3 regions of the Streptomyces bullii genome follow, and region 2 is predicted to be linked to each of the others. Evidence: riboswitches for the same ligand, from Rfam matches in the RefSeq annotation. Region 2 holds a riboswitch; each other region holds the start of a gene.
The links. Region 2 has a riboswitch for cyclic di-AMP ahead of ACFPZJ_RS31255 (transglycosylase SLT domain-containing protein). Riboswitches for the same ligand answer to the same signal wherever they lie in the genome.
Positions count from the first base shown of each region.

Region 1: linked by a shared signal. The riboswitch ahead of ACFPZJ_RS17495 (C40 family peptidase) and the one ahead of ACFPZJ_RS31255 (transglycosylase SLT domain-containing protein) in region 2 are both predicted to bind cyclic di-AMP.
Region 3: linked by a shared signal. The riboswitch ahead of ACFPZJ_RS06715 (C40 family peptidase) and the one ahead of ACFPZJ_RS31255 (transglycosylase SLT domain-containing protein) in region 2 are both predicted to bind cyclic di-AMP.

Region 1 covers NZ_JBHSNY010000005.1:649,725-653,806, forward strand. The annotation lists gene pcrA (DNA helicase PcrA) at 1-912, opposite strand, end outside; cyclic di-AMP (ydaO/yuaA leader) riboswitch at 1,248-1,420, shown strand; gene ACFPZJ_RS17495 (C40 family peptidase) at 1,429-2,604, shown strand; gene ACFPZJ_RS17500 (hypothetical protein) at 2,690-3,043, opposite strand; gene ACFPZJ_RS17505 (C40 family peptidase) at 3,503-4,082, shown strand, end outside.
Region 2 covers NZ_JBHSNY010000012.1:129,762-133,843, forward strand. The annotation lists gene ACFPZJ_RS31250 (HAD family hydrolase) at 1-282, shown strand, start outside; gene ACFPZJ_RS31255 (transglycosylase SLT domain-containing protein) at 306-1,100, opposite strand; cyclic di-AMP (ydaO/yuaA leader) riboswitch at 1,104-1,261, opposite strand; gene ACFPZJ_RS31260 (polyprenyl synthetase family protein) at 1,826-2,836, shown strand; gene ACFPZJ_RS31265 (LolA family protein) at 3,143-4,082, shown strand, end outside.
Region 3 covers NZ_JBHSNY010000002.1:572,564-576,645, reverse strand. The annotation lists partial or broken gene ACFPZJ_RS06730 (LysR family transcriptional regulator) at 1-687, opposite strand, end outside; gene ACFPZJ_RS06725 (LysE family translocator) at 778-1,404, shown strand; gene ACFPZJ_RS06720 (DUF6328 family protein) at 1,337-1,933, opposite strand; gene ACFPZJ_RS06715 (C40 family peptidase) at 2,136-2,609, opposite strand; cyclic di-AMP (ydaO/yuaA leader) riboswitch at 2,613-2,806, opposite strand; gene ACFPZJ_RS06710 (hypothetical protein) at 3,157-3,465, opposite strand; gene ACFPZJ_RS06705 (ATP-dependent Clp protease proteolytic subunit) at 3,473-4,082, opposite strand, start outside.

The sequences.
Region 1 (4,082 bases), on a different contig from region 2:
GGAGGTACCGACGAGCTCGCGTACGAGGGCGTACTGGGCGTGGTTGGTGTCCTGGTACTCGTCGACGAGCACGTGGCGGAAGCGGCGGCGGTAGTGCTCGGCGACGTCCGGGAAGGCGCGCAGCAGGTTGACCGTCGTCATGATCAGGTCGTCGAAGTCGAGGGCGTTCGCCTCGCGCAGCCGCGACTGGTACAGGGCGTAGGCCTGGGCGAGGGTCTTCTCGAAGCCGTCGGTGGCCTGGGCGGCGAAGTCCTCCTCGTCGATCAGCTCGTTCTTCAGGTTGCTGATCTTGGCGCTGAAGGACTTCGGCGGGAAGCGCTTGGGGTCGAGGTCCAGGTCGCGGCAGACCAGCGCCATCAGGCGCTTGGAGTCGGCGGCGTCGTAGATCGAGAACGACGAGGTGAAGCCGAGCTTCTTGCTCTCCCGCCGCAGGATGCGCACGCACGCGCTGTGGAAGGTCATGACCCACATGGCGTTCGCGCGCGGGCCGACGAGCTGCTCGACGCGCTCCTTCATCTCGCCCGCGGCCTTGTTCGTGAAGGTGATCGCGAGGATCTGGCCCGGGTGGACGTGCCGCTCGGCCAGCAGGTAGGCGATGCGGTGCGTGAGCACGCGGGTCTTGCCGGAACCGGCGCCGGCCACGATGAGCAGCGGGGAGCCGGAGTGCACGACGGCGGCGCGCTGGTTGTCGTTGAGCCCCTCCAGGAGCGCGGCGGAGTCCACCACCGGGCGGGCGGCACCGTCCCGGTAGTGCGCGTCCCGGTCCGGCGGCACGTCGAACTTCCCGCCGAACAGATCGTCCGGGATCGGCTCCGGTACGTGATCGTCCTCGGGCGGAGGCGGGGGTTCTGCCCCGTGGCCCCGCGGGGCCTGGAGGTCCGCCAGGAAGCTGTCGTCAAAGAGGCTGCTCATCGCTCTCCGAGTCTAGGGCGCCGCACCGACAGCCCGCCGCCACCCTGGGAACTCGGGGCCGCACCTCCCGCCCGGCCCCTCACCGGCCGGGAGATCCCCGTCACCCACGGTCACCCGGCGGGCCGACCCCGGGGCCGGTGCCCGGCACCCCGGGCCGCCCGCACGCAGGTCCCGGCCGGGCGCACACCGCACCGAGGCGACCACGATCCGTGACCATCAAGGCAGGGTCACGAAAATGTATCGGGCATATCACCCATCAACCTTCACACAAGCCACACGAGTTGGCTACCGTGCGGTCGGGCCGCACGACCCCCACCGGCGAACGTCGCCGGGCCGCGCGGCCTCCGCCGAGTCCGGTGTGCCGCCGTTGCACCTGGAGCCGGGGACCCAACCGAGACGTTTGGGGTGAATCGGCCCGCCTCCCTTCGGGGACCGGCCGTAGGGCAAACCTTCCGAAGCACCCGCCCGAACCCGACAGCTAACCCGGTAGGCGGAACACGGAAGGAGTCGCCTCCCTTGGCGTCGCACCGCAAGTCGCGTCCTGCCGGTACGCGCGTAGCAGGCATACGCACCCCCGCCCTGGCCACCGCCGCCCTCACCTCGGTGGCCCTGCTGTCCCAGACGGCCGACGCCACCCCCTCGGCCGACGACAAGCCGAGCCTGGAAGAGGTCGAGAAGAAGGTCGACGACCTCTACCGCCAGGCGGAGTCGGCGACCGAGAAGTACAACGCGGCCAAGGAGAGGACCGCGAAGCAGCGCAAGCGCGTCGGCACCCTCCTCGACGACGTGGCCCAGCGCACCGAGAAGCTCAACGAGGCGCGGCGGGAGCTGGGTTCCTTCGCCGCCGCCCAGTACCGGACCGGCGCCGGCGCCCCGGACACCGCGACGTTCCTGCTCGCCGACTCCCCGCAGGACTACTTCGACCAGACCCAGCTGATGAGCCGGCTGACCGGCCGTCAGAAGGACGCCGTCGACGACTACGTCGCGCAGCAGTCCGAGACGGTGAGGAAGCGTCAGGAGGCCGCCGAGAGCCTGGAGACGCTCACCGAGTCGCAGAGCGACTTGAAGACGGCCAAGGCCACCGTGCAGCGGAAGCTCGCCGAGGCGCGCGAGCTGCTGTCGAAGCTGACCGCCGAGGAGAAGGCACGGCTCGCGGCGATCGAGAAGGAGAAGCAGGAGGAGGCCGCCCGCGAGGCCGCCGAACTCGCCCGGCAGCAGGCGGAGCAGCAGGCCCGGGAGGCCGCCCAGCAGCAGGAGAGCGGCTCGTCGGGAACCTCCTCGCCCTCAGCCTCGCCGTCGGCGCCGTCCTCCCCCTCGACCGACTCCTCGTACGCCACCAAGGCCGAGAAGGCGCTCGCCTTCGCCCGCGCGCAGATCGGCAAGCCGTACGTGTGGGGCGCCACCGGCCCCGACTCCTACGACTGCTCCGGCCTGACCCAGGCCGCCTGGAAGGCCGCGGGCGTGGACCTGCCGCGCACCACCTACGACCAGGTCGACGCCGGCACGACGGTCCCCCTGTCCCAGGCCCAGCCGGGCGACCTCGTCTTCTTCTACGACGACATCACCCACGTCGGGCTCTACATCGGCAACGGCATGATGATCCACGCCCCCAAGCCCGGCACGTACGTCCGCGAGGAGTCGGTCTACTACGACGGCGAGTCGTCGATCCACAGCGTGGTGCGACCGGCCTGAGCCCCGGGCGGTGGCACCGGGAGGGACGGCGGGACCGGGGCCTGTCGCGGGGGCCTGTCGTCTGGAGCGGACAGGCCCCAGGCGGTCAGGTCCACAGCACGGCGATGAAGACGTTCGCCGTGGTCAGCAGGCCCACCAGGCCGAACAGCCGCTTGTCCGCCCTCTCCTCGTCCCGCTTCACGTAGACGAGCCCGAGGATCACGATCAGCAGCGCCAGCTTCACGCCGATCTTGATGTTGTCGACGGACTGGTCGTCGGCCTGGTTGAGACCGACCAGGATCACTCCGGTGACCAGCATCGTCAGCGCGCCGTGCAGCATCGCGGGACTGAAGCGGGCGGTGCCCTCGCCCATCGCCTTCATCTGCGTGAGGAAGCCGCCGAGGAGCGCGGCGATGCCGACGATGTGCAGGCCGACGAAGAGGTGGATGAGTACGTCCATGAGGCCGGAGCCTAATCACGGCCCCGTGCCCGGCCCGCACCGGCCCGGCACTCCCAGCGGGCGCATATATGCACCCCGTAGCACTCCGCCGCACTCGGCCGCCGGGCTTCCCGGACATCGGTCATCGCTCTGAGTGAAGTCGACGGCGCCAGGACGGGATCACGGTCGCACACGGTCACCTTTCGGTCCGCTCACGCCAGTTCCGCGCAAGCCGTCACCCGCCCCGCACGGCCCGGTTTAGCGTCCTCCACCAGGTGACCGGCTCCCCACCGCCGCCCGGGCCAGGGGCGGCAGTCGGCCACCACCGCCGAGAAGGTCCGGCGGCGGCCCGCTCCCCCCTGTGCGGGCCGTCGCCGGACGCGCGAACCGTCCACGACGGTCGTACGACCGCCCCGGACGGCCGCGCGTGGGACGGGCGGTCGTCGGACGGACGGTCGTCGGAAAGGACGTGGAGCCCAGGTGGCAGCGCACCGCAAGCCCAGACAGCGCTCGATGGGCGGGAGCACGACCCGCACGGCCGCCACGATCGCCCTGGCGGGCGCGGCGACCGCCACCGCCTTCGACGGGACCGGGCAGGCCGAGCCACAGCTGTCACCGGAACAGGTCAGGTCCCGGGTGGACACGCTGTACCAGGAGGCGGAGGCCGCCACCGAGAAGTACAACGGCGTCAAGGAGAAGGCCGACGCGGCCCGGCGGCGGGTGCAGCAGTTGCAGGGTGAAGCGGCCCGTCGGCAGGACCGGCTCAACTCGGCCCGGGAGGCCTTGGGTTCGGTCGCGAAGGCCCAGTACCGCAGCGGCGGCCTCGACCCCGCGCTGCAGCTCGCCCTGTCCGAGGATCCCGACCGTTACCTGGCGGGCGCCGAGTTCGTCGAACGGGCGGGCCACCGGCAGTCGGCGGCCGTCGCGCGCGTACGGGAACAGCTTCGTGAGATCGAGCAGTTGCGGGGAGCCGCGCACATCGAGCTGGCCTCGCTGACGTCGCGGCAGGCGGAGCTCAAGCGGCACAGGAAGACGATCACCGGGAAACTCGGTGCCGCCC
Region 2 (4,082 bases):
ATGTCGGGGCCGGGCACCGTCGAGCTCCAGCCGTGCGGCGTCACCAAGGCGACCGGTCTGGCGCTGGCCGCCGAACACCTGGGGCTGAGCCCGGAGCGGACCATCGCCTTCGGTGACATGCCCAACGACATCCCCCTGTTCGACTGGGCCGCCCACGGCGTCGCCATGGCCAACGCCCACCCCGAACTCAAGGCGGTCGCCGACGAGATCACCCTGTCGAACGAGGACGACGGCATCGCCGTCGTCCTCGAGCGACTGTTCCCCGACGCGCGGGGCCGGTGAGGCGTGCGGCCCGGGGGCGCGGCCTAGTAGGGGCCGTTGACGTTGTCGATCGATCCGTACCGCTGGGCCGCGTAGTTGCAGGCGGCCGTGATGTTGGCGACCGGGTCGTACGGGTCCCAGGACGTGCCCTCCACGTGGTACGCCTGGAAGGTCGGGTCGATCACCTGCAGCAGGCCCTTGGACGGGGTGCCGGCGGCGGCGTTGGAGTCCCAGTTGTTGATGGCCAGGGGGTTGCCGGACGACTCGCGCATGATGTTGCGGTAGATGCCGTCGTAGGTTCCCGGAATTCCCTTTTGCGCCATGATGTCCAGCGCTTCACGGATCCAGCCGTCGAGGTTGTCGGCGTAGGTCTTCACCGAGGCCGTGGTGGCCTGGGCGACGGATCCGGCGGCCTGCGTGGCGGACTTGGCGGGCTTGGCGGCGACGGCCGGCTTGGCGGTGTCCGCCTTGGTGCCGGCGTTCGCCTCGGCCGTCCTGACCTTCAGTTCGAGGCCCGGGTGGATGACCCTCGGGTCGTCGCCGACGGCCTTGCGGTTGTCCTTGTAGAGCTGACGCCATCCGCCGTTCACGTCGTACTCGTCGGCGATCCGGTAGAGCGTGTCGCCCTTCACCACGGTGTAGGTGAGGGACTTGGGCGCCTTGGCCGCCTGGGGCGCGGACTGCGCGGCGGCGGGCGCGGTCTGGGCCGGCTGGACGGCGTGCGCGGCGGTGGCGCCCAGCAGGGGGAGCGCGAGGGCCACGCCGCCGGTGCCGGCGGCCAGGACACCTCGGGTGAGCGGATTGATTCTGACGCGGCGGTGCTTACCTCGTCCGAGCATGGTGATGTTCCTCTCCGACGCCTGCGAGGTGAGCTGTCGGGTTCGGGCGGGAGGTGCCCGGCCGCGGGCGCGGCTTCACCCCGAGCCGTACCGGCGCGACGCACCGGTACGGCGACTTACCTGGGTCCCCCGCTCCTGCCGTGCGTGAGTGAAGTGGTCGTCGGTGGCACGGGCGGCGGCAGGATTCGGCGTCCGCCCGGCAGGCCCGGAACGTATGCGAGAGCACATGCCGGGAACAAGTGCCGATGTCACAGCTCAAGCTGGTTGATCTTGCTGTGGGGGATTTGGGGTGCTTGATCCTTTGCGGTCGCCACGTTCAACTGGCGTGTCCGCGAAGGTGAAACGGCGGTGTGCCGTGTGATGACGCGCGTGAGGCGTGAGTGACTTACTTCACTGCGCGCGAGCCCGGAGGGCATTCTCCATCTACTGGAATTCGCTTGCCATTTGCGGCAAATCGGGCGGGGTGAGTGGAGATGCGTGCGCGGTGAGAGGGGGTTCGCGGCACCGGCCCGGGACGTGGTGCGATACTTACTGGAAAGTCGATAAATGTCTGTTCTTATCGACTGATCAAAAACATAACGGGCGTGATCCGATACCGCCCGTCCTGTAACAGTGGGCGCTGGCGGTGATCGAAACGTGACCGGATACGCTGACTTGAGTGATGGCAGCGACCTATCGACAAACCGTGTAACCGCCAGTAGACACCAGCAGACAGGAGACCCCTCGTGACCGTCGTCGGGCCGTTCGGGCTGAGCGTGCGGGACCAGGCTCTGGAAGCCGATGTCCAGGCCGGATTGGCGGCTGTCGAGGAAGGGCTGCTCGAAGCCACCAAGAGCGAGGTGCCCTTCATCACGGAGGCCGCCCAGCATCTGGTGCGGGCCGGTGGCAAGCGCTTCCGGCCGCTGCTCGTGATGCTCGCCGCGCGGTTCGGTGATCCGTACGCGCCCGGCATCGTGCCCTCGGCGGTGGTCGTGGAGCTGACCCACCTGGCCACGCTCTACCACGACGACGTGATGGACGAGGCGGCCGTACGCCGCGGGGTGCCCAGCGCGAACACCCGCTGGGGCAACTCCGTCGCGGTGCTCACCGGCGACTTCCTCTTCGCGCGGGCCTCGCAGATCCTGGCCGACCTGGGGCCGGAGGCGGTGCGGGTGCAGGCCGTGGCCTTCGAGCGGCTGGTCACGGGCCAGATCCTGGAGACGGCGGGGCCGCAGGACGGGCGTGACCCGGTCGACCACTACCTGGACGTGCTGGGCGGCAAGACCGGCTCGCTGGTGGCGGTGTCGTGCCGGTTCGGCGCGATGATGTCCGGCGCCGACGAGACGGTCGTGGACGTGCTCACCCAGTACGGCGAGCGGCTCGGCGTCGCCTTCCAGCTGGCGGACGACGTCCTGGACATCGCCTCCGACTCCCACGAGTCCGGCAAGACGCCGGGCACGGACCTCAGGGAGGGCATCGCGACCCTCCCGGTGCTGCGGCTGCGGGAGCGGGCGGCCCGGCTGGGGCTGGCCGAGGACGTCGCGCTGTGCGAGCTGCTGGACTCCGACCTCACCGACGACGAGCGCCACGCCGAGGCCCTTCGCCGGCTGCGGGCCCACCCGGCCCTGGACCAGGCGCGCCGGGACACCGTGCGGTACGCGGAGGAGGCCCGGGCCGCACTGGCTCCCCTGCGCGACGGCGCGGCGAAGGCGGCCCTGATGGAACTGTGCGACGCGGTGGTGCACCGCGCGGGATAGCCCCCGCCCGGTCGCCGTGCCCGTGACGGGGCCTTCGGCGTCGCTCCGCCGTCCGTCGACCTGGCGGCGTCGTCCGCACGACCCCTACGGGTCGGGGGAGGCGCCGCCGCGCCATGTCATACCGCAGCAGTACACGGAGTTGAGTCCGGGGGCTGACGAATCCGGTCGGCCGATTTGGTCAGATGGAAACCACGGACATCACCACAACTCACCGATTCGGGTGAGAATGGCGGCTCGACGGAGAACCGGTGCGGGGACGCGAGGCATCGACGGAAAGCCGCCGCCGACAACGGAGGTAGGGCACACATGGCACCGTACGCATCCGACGACAACACGACCGCCGGGGAGGCCGACGACCCGCGAGGGGGCCGGCGCAAGGCCGCGCGGTACGTGGTCCCGGTGGCGGTGATGGGGGTGGCGGCCGCGACGATCGGGCTCGTCCCCGCGCTCGCCGACTCCGGCGACCCCGACCTGCCCGAGATCACCGCCGAGCAGCTCATAGAGAAGATCGCCGAGTCGGACGTGCAGCAGCTGTCCGGCACGGTGAAGATCACCACGGATCTCGGCCTGCCGGACCTCGGCGGCCTGGAGAGCGGCCTGATGTCCGGCGCGGCCCGGCACGGCGACGACGGGGGCTCCTCCGCCGACCCGTCGGCCAAGCTCATGGAACTCGCCTCCGGCACGCACACCCTGCGCGTCGCGGCCGACGGCCCCGACCGGCAGAAGCTGTCGCTGCTGGAGAACGCCGCCGAGTACAGCGTGATCCACAACGGCAAGGACGTATGGGGCTACGACAGCGCGTCCAACGAGGTCTACCACGGCACGGCCGCCGGCAGTGGAGCGCACGAGAGGCGGCAGCCTCCGGCCACCCCCGAGGACTTCGCCGAGCAGGCCCTGAAGGCGGTCGACGGCACCACGTCCGTGACCGTCGACGGCACCGCGCAGGTCGCCGGCCGGGACGCCTACAAGCTGGTCATCAAGCCGAAGCAGTCGGGTTCCACGGTCGGTGCGATCAGCGTGGCGGTCGACGCGAGGACCGGCATGCCGCTGAAGTTCACCCTGACCCCGGCGAGCGGCGGCGCCGCCGTCGTCGACGCGGGCTTCACCCAGGTCAGCTTCGCCAAGCCGGCCGCGTCGACCTTCGACTTCACCCCGCCCAAGGGCGCGAAGGTCACCGAGGACGACGAGCTCGACCACTCCGCCAAGGCCCCGGAGCACGCCCCGAGGTCCAAGGGCGACCTCGCCG
Region 3 (4,082 bases), on a different contig from region 2:
GGGTGGCGACCACCACCGACGGGGCGGCCCCGGCCCGGGCCAGCGCCGTCTCGACGCCCTGCCGGGCGGGATGGTCCGGTGCCATGCTGATCAGCGGCTGCCCGGCGAGCTCCGCCAGAGGCAGCCGGGACGTACCGCCGGTGAGGACATGACCGGGGGCGGTCACCAGCACCAGTTCCTCGACCAGCACGGGTTCCGCGCGCACGGTGGCGGGAAGCGGGGCCGGATCGGCGGTTGGTACGTGTGCGTCAGCGCCAGGTCGATCTCGCCGGCGGCGACCGCGGCGATGCCGGCCGGCGGTTCGTAGTCGGCGACGGTGAGTGCCACGTCCGGATGCGCCCGGCGGAACGCGCTGAGCACCGGCGGCAGCAGGTGGATGCCCGCCGTCTGGAAGGTGCCGAGCCGGAGGGTGCCGCCCGTGAGGCCGGTCAGCCGTGCCAGTTCGTGCCGGGCCCGCTCCAGTTCGTCCAGCACCCGCCGGGCCCGTGTCACCAGCAGTTCGCCCGCGCCCGTCAGCCGCGTCCCTCTGTGGTGGCGGACCAGCAGGGCCGTGCCCGCCTCCCGTTCCAGCTTGGCCAGTTGCTGGGAGAGCGCGGGCGGAGTGTAGCCGAGGCGTTCGGCGGCCCGGGTGATCGAGCCGGCCTCGGCGACGGCGACCAGCGCGGCCAGTCGGGTCGGGTCGTACATGCCGGACCTCCGCAGCCCAAAGAATCGCTTAAGGGCTGGGCAGCATATTCGACATACCTTCTGAAGGCCGGGTCCCGGCAGGCTGGGCGCATGGACGCACAGCTCATCACGTTCACGGGTGTCGCGGCGGGCATGATCGCGATGCCGGGCGCCGACTTCACCGTGGTCGTGCGCAACGCCCTGGTCTCCCGTCGGGCCGGCGTCGCGTGCGCGCTCGGCATCGCGGCCGGGCTGCTCGTGCACACGGCGCTGGCGGTGGCGGGGGTCGCTGCGGTGCTGACGGCCGTGCCGGCGCTCTTCCACGCGCTCCGACTGCTGGGCGGCGCCTATGTCCTGTACCTGGGCGTACGAACCCTGTGGTCACTGCGGCGGCCGCGGACCGGGGCCGTTCAGGACGACGGCGGGTCCGCGGCACGGCCCCTGCGGCAGGGCTTCGTGACGAACGCCCTCAACCCCAAGGCCCCGATCACGTTCCTCAGCCTGCTGCCGCAGTTCGTGCCGGCGGGCAGTCCCGCCGTGCCCCGGACGCTGCTGCTCGCGCTGATCGTGGTCGTACTCGCCCTGGTGTGGTTCCCCGTGGTGGCGCTGCTGGTGGACCGCCTCGGCCGGTGGCTGCGCGGCCCGCGGGCCGGACGGGTCGTCGAAGGCGTCACCGGTACCGCACTGACGGTTCTCGGCGCGGCTCTCCTCCTCGAACCGACGGCCGGGGCAGCCTGACGGTGCTGTGCGCCGGTTCGGTGTCCTGCTCGCTCTCGCGCCCCTCCTCGCCCAGGCCCGCGCGTCGTACGAGCCGGGGGAGCAGTCCCCACAGGCCGACACAGACCAGGAAGGTCGCCGCACCCGCGGCGAGGCCGCCGGCCCGGCCGGTCGTCACATCCACGACCAGCATGACCGAGCCGCTGAAGGCGAACACCAGCACGGCCAGACCGACGGTGGCCAGCCGCGAGGAGACCTGCACGATGCGCGGCTTGGCGCCCTGCTGGAACAGCGAGCGGTGCAGCGCGGCCGGCGCGGTGAAGAGCGCCGCGGCGAGGACGGCCAGCAGGAGAGCCGTGACGTAGGTGGCGCGCTGGACCGTGTCGAGTTCTCCGAAGCGGGAGGTGAAGGCCAGCGACAGCAGGAAGGCGAAGAGGATCTGTACGCCCGTCTGGGTGACGCGCAGTTCCTGGAGGAGTTCGACGAAGTTGCGGTCGGCTCTCTCCAGCGGCGTCTCGTTGCGTGCGGTGCAGGGACGGTGCTCGGCCATGCGGTGACGGGTAACCACTTGAGCCCGTGTCACGCCCGTGCGCCGTCGTGCCGTGCGGGCCGTCGTGCCCGTGGAGCGTCACGCCCGGGCGGGGCCGTCATGCCCCGGGTGGGGCGGTCATGCCCCGGGCGGGCCGTCGTGCCCCGTGCGGGCGGCGGCACCCCGATGTGCTGCCGCCCGCACGGATCAGTCGATCAGTGGATCACTTCACCCGGCCGTACCAGACGCTCTTGGTCCAGATCTTCTGCAGCCGCACCACGTCCCCGGACTTGGGTGCGTGCCAGATCCTGCCTTTACCCGCGTAGATGCCGACGTGGTAGACGTTGCGGCCCGAGTGGAAGAACACCAGGTCCCCGGCCTTGCGGTTCGTCGAGGAGATGTGGCGCGTCTTGTTGTACTGCTGGGCCGCCGTGCGCGGCAGCTTCTTGCCTGCCTTCTTGAACGAGTAGAGCGTGAGCCCCGAGCAGTCGAACCTGTGCGGTCCGGTGGCGCCCCACTTGTAGGGCGAGCCCTTCTTCGAGGCCGCGACCTGAAGTGCCTTCGTCGCGGGCGAGGCGGCCTGGGCCTCCGAGGTGAAGCCGGGGGCCACGATCGAGCCGCCCACGGCGGCGATGGTCAGGGCCGAGGCCGTACCGGCCCGGGCCATGAGCGACGGGACACGATTGAGCGCAGTCATGCGCAACCCTTCGTCAGCCGCCTGTGAAGGATGACCTGTCGGATTCGGGCTGGCGAAGTTGCCCGGCCGCGAGCGAGCTCGCGGCTTCACCCCAAGGACTGCTCGGAACTGACGCTCCGGCGGCCCGTCATGCTTGGGTCCTCCACTCCTGCCGATCCACTCCTGTCGACCGGTCATCCGGGCGGCGGCAGGACTCGGCGTCCGCCCGGACCGCCCCGCCGCGGTGGCGGGGGCTTGTCGTCAGACAGGGATCTTCACCCATGGATGTCGGAAAATCCCAACGCAACCGGGGATTTGTGTTGTTACTCACCACTCACCCGTTCGGGTGGACACCCTCGTGTTCGAGTCACCGTCCAGAGACTCGGGGAGCCTCGGACCAGCGACGGAATACCCCGTTCCGTCCCCGGGTCAGGCGGGGTGCGCAAGCCCGGAGGGCCGAAAAAAGTAGCTAGGGATACTCCCAAAGGGGGTACGCCGTTCAGCCCGTTTCGTCTCGGGTCCGGACGCGACGTCCACGGGACGGGCGTCCGGACCCGGTGGGGGACCGTCAGATTCCGGACTCCGGGGGGAGGGTGACGCGCGCGGTGCGCCGCTCGCCGTCCAGCACCCGCAGTGCCCGGGCCAGCGTGGCGGCGTGCAGTTCGCTCTCGCCGCGCTGGTGCATCACGGCCAGGGCGTCGCGCAGGGCGACCGCCTTCGTGACCAGCGCCTGTGCGGCCCGCAGTCCGCGGTAGGTGTCACCGGGCAGCGCCGGGTTGATGCGGCCGAGCAGGTCGACCACGTCGAGGTAACGATCGATCAACTCCGCCTCGGCGCGCGTCAGGGCGGGCAGGGGCGGCAGTTCCGGTGGCAGCATCGGCGGCTCACTTCGCGGCGGGGCCGGGCTGCGCGCCCTTGCGGCTGGGGACGACCCGGTCGGCCAGGCCGTACTCGACCGCTTCCTCGGCGTCGAGGATCCTGTCCCGCTCGATGTCTGCCCTGACCTGCTCGCGCGTCCGGCCCGTATGGCGCGCGAGCAGGTCCTCCATCCGGGCCCGAACGCGCGTCAGCTCGTCGGCCTGGATCGCCAGATCGCTCGCCTGCCCGCGCACCGGTTCGGGCAGCCGGGGCTGATGGAGCACCAGGCGGGCGCCAGGCAGTACGAATCGCTTGCCAGGGGTGCCCGCCGCCAGCAGCACGGAGGCGGCCGCGCCGGCCTGGCCCAGGCAGATCGTCTCCACGTCGCAGGTGACGTACCGCATCGTGTCGTAGATCGCCGCCATCGCGTGGAACGAGCCGCCGGGGGAGTTGACGTACAGCGAGATGTCCCGGTCGGGGGCCTGGTGTTCGAGGTGCATGAACTGGGCCATCACGTCGTTCGCCGACGTCTCGTCGATCTGCGTGCCGAGGAAGACGATCCGCTCCTCCATCAGCTTCGAGTACGGATCCATCGTCCGTTGCCCGGAGCCCGTGCGCTCCGTGAACTCCGGCAGG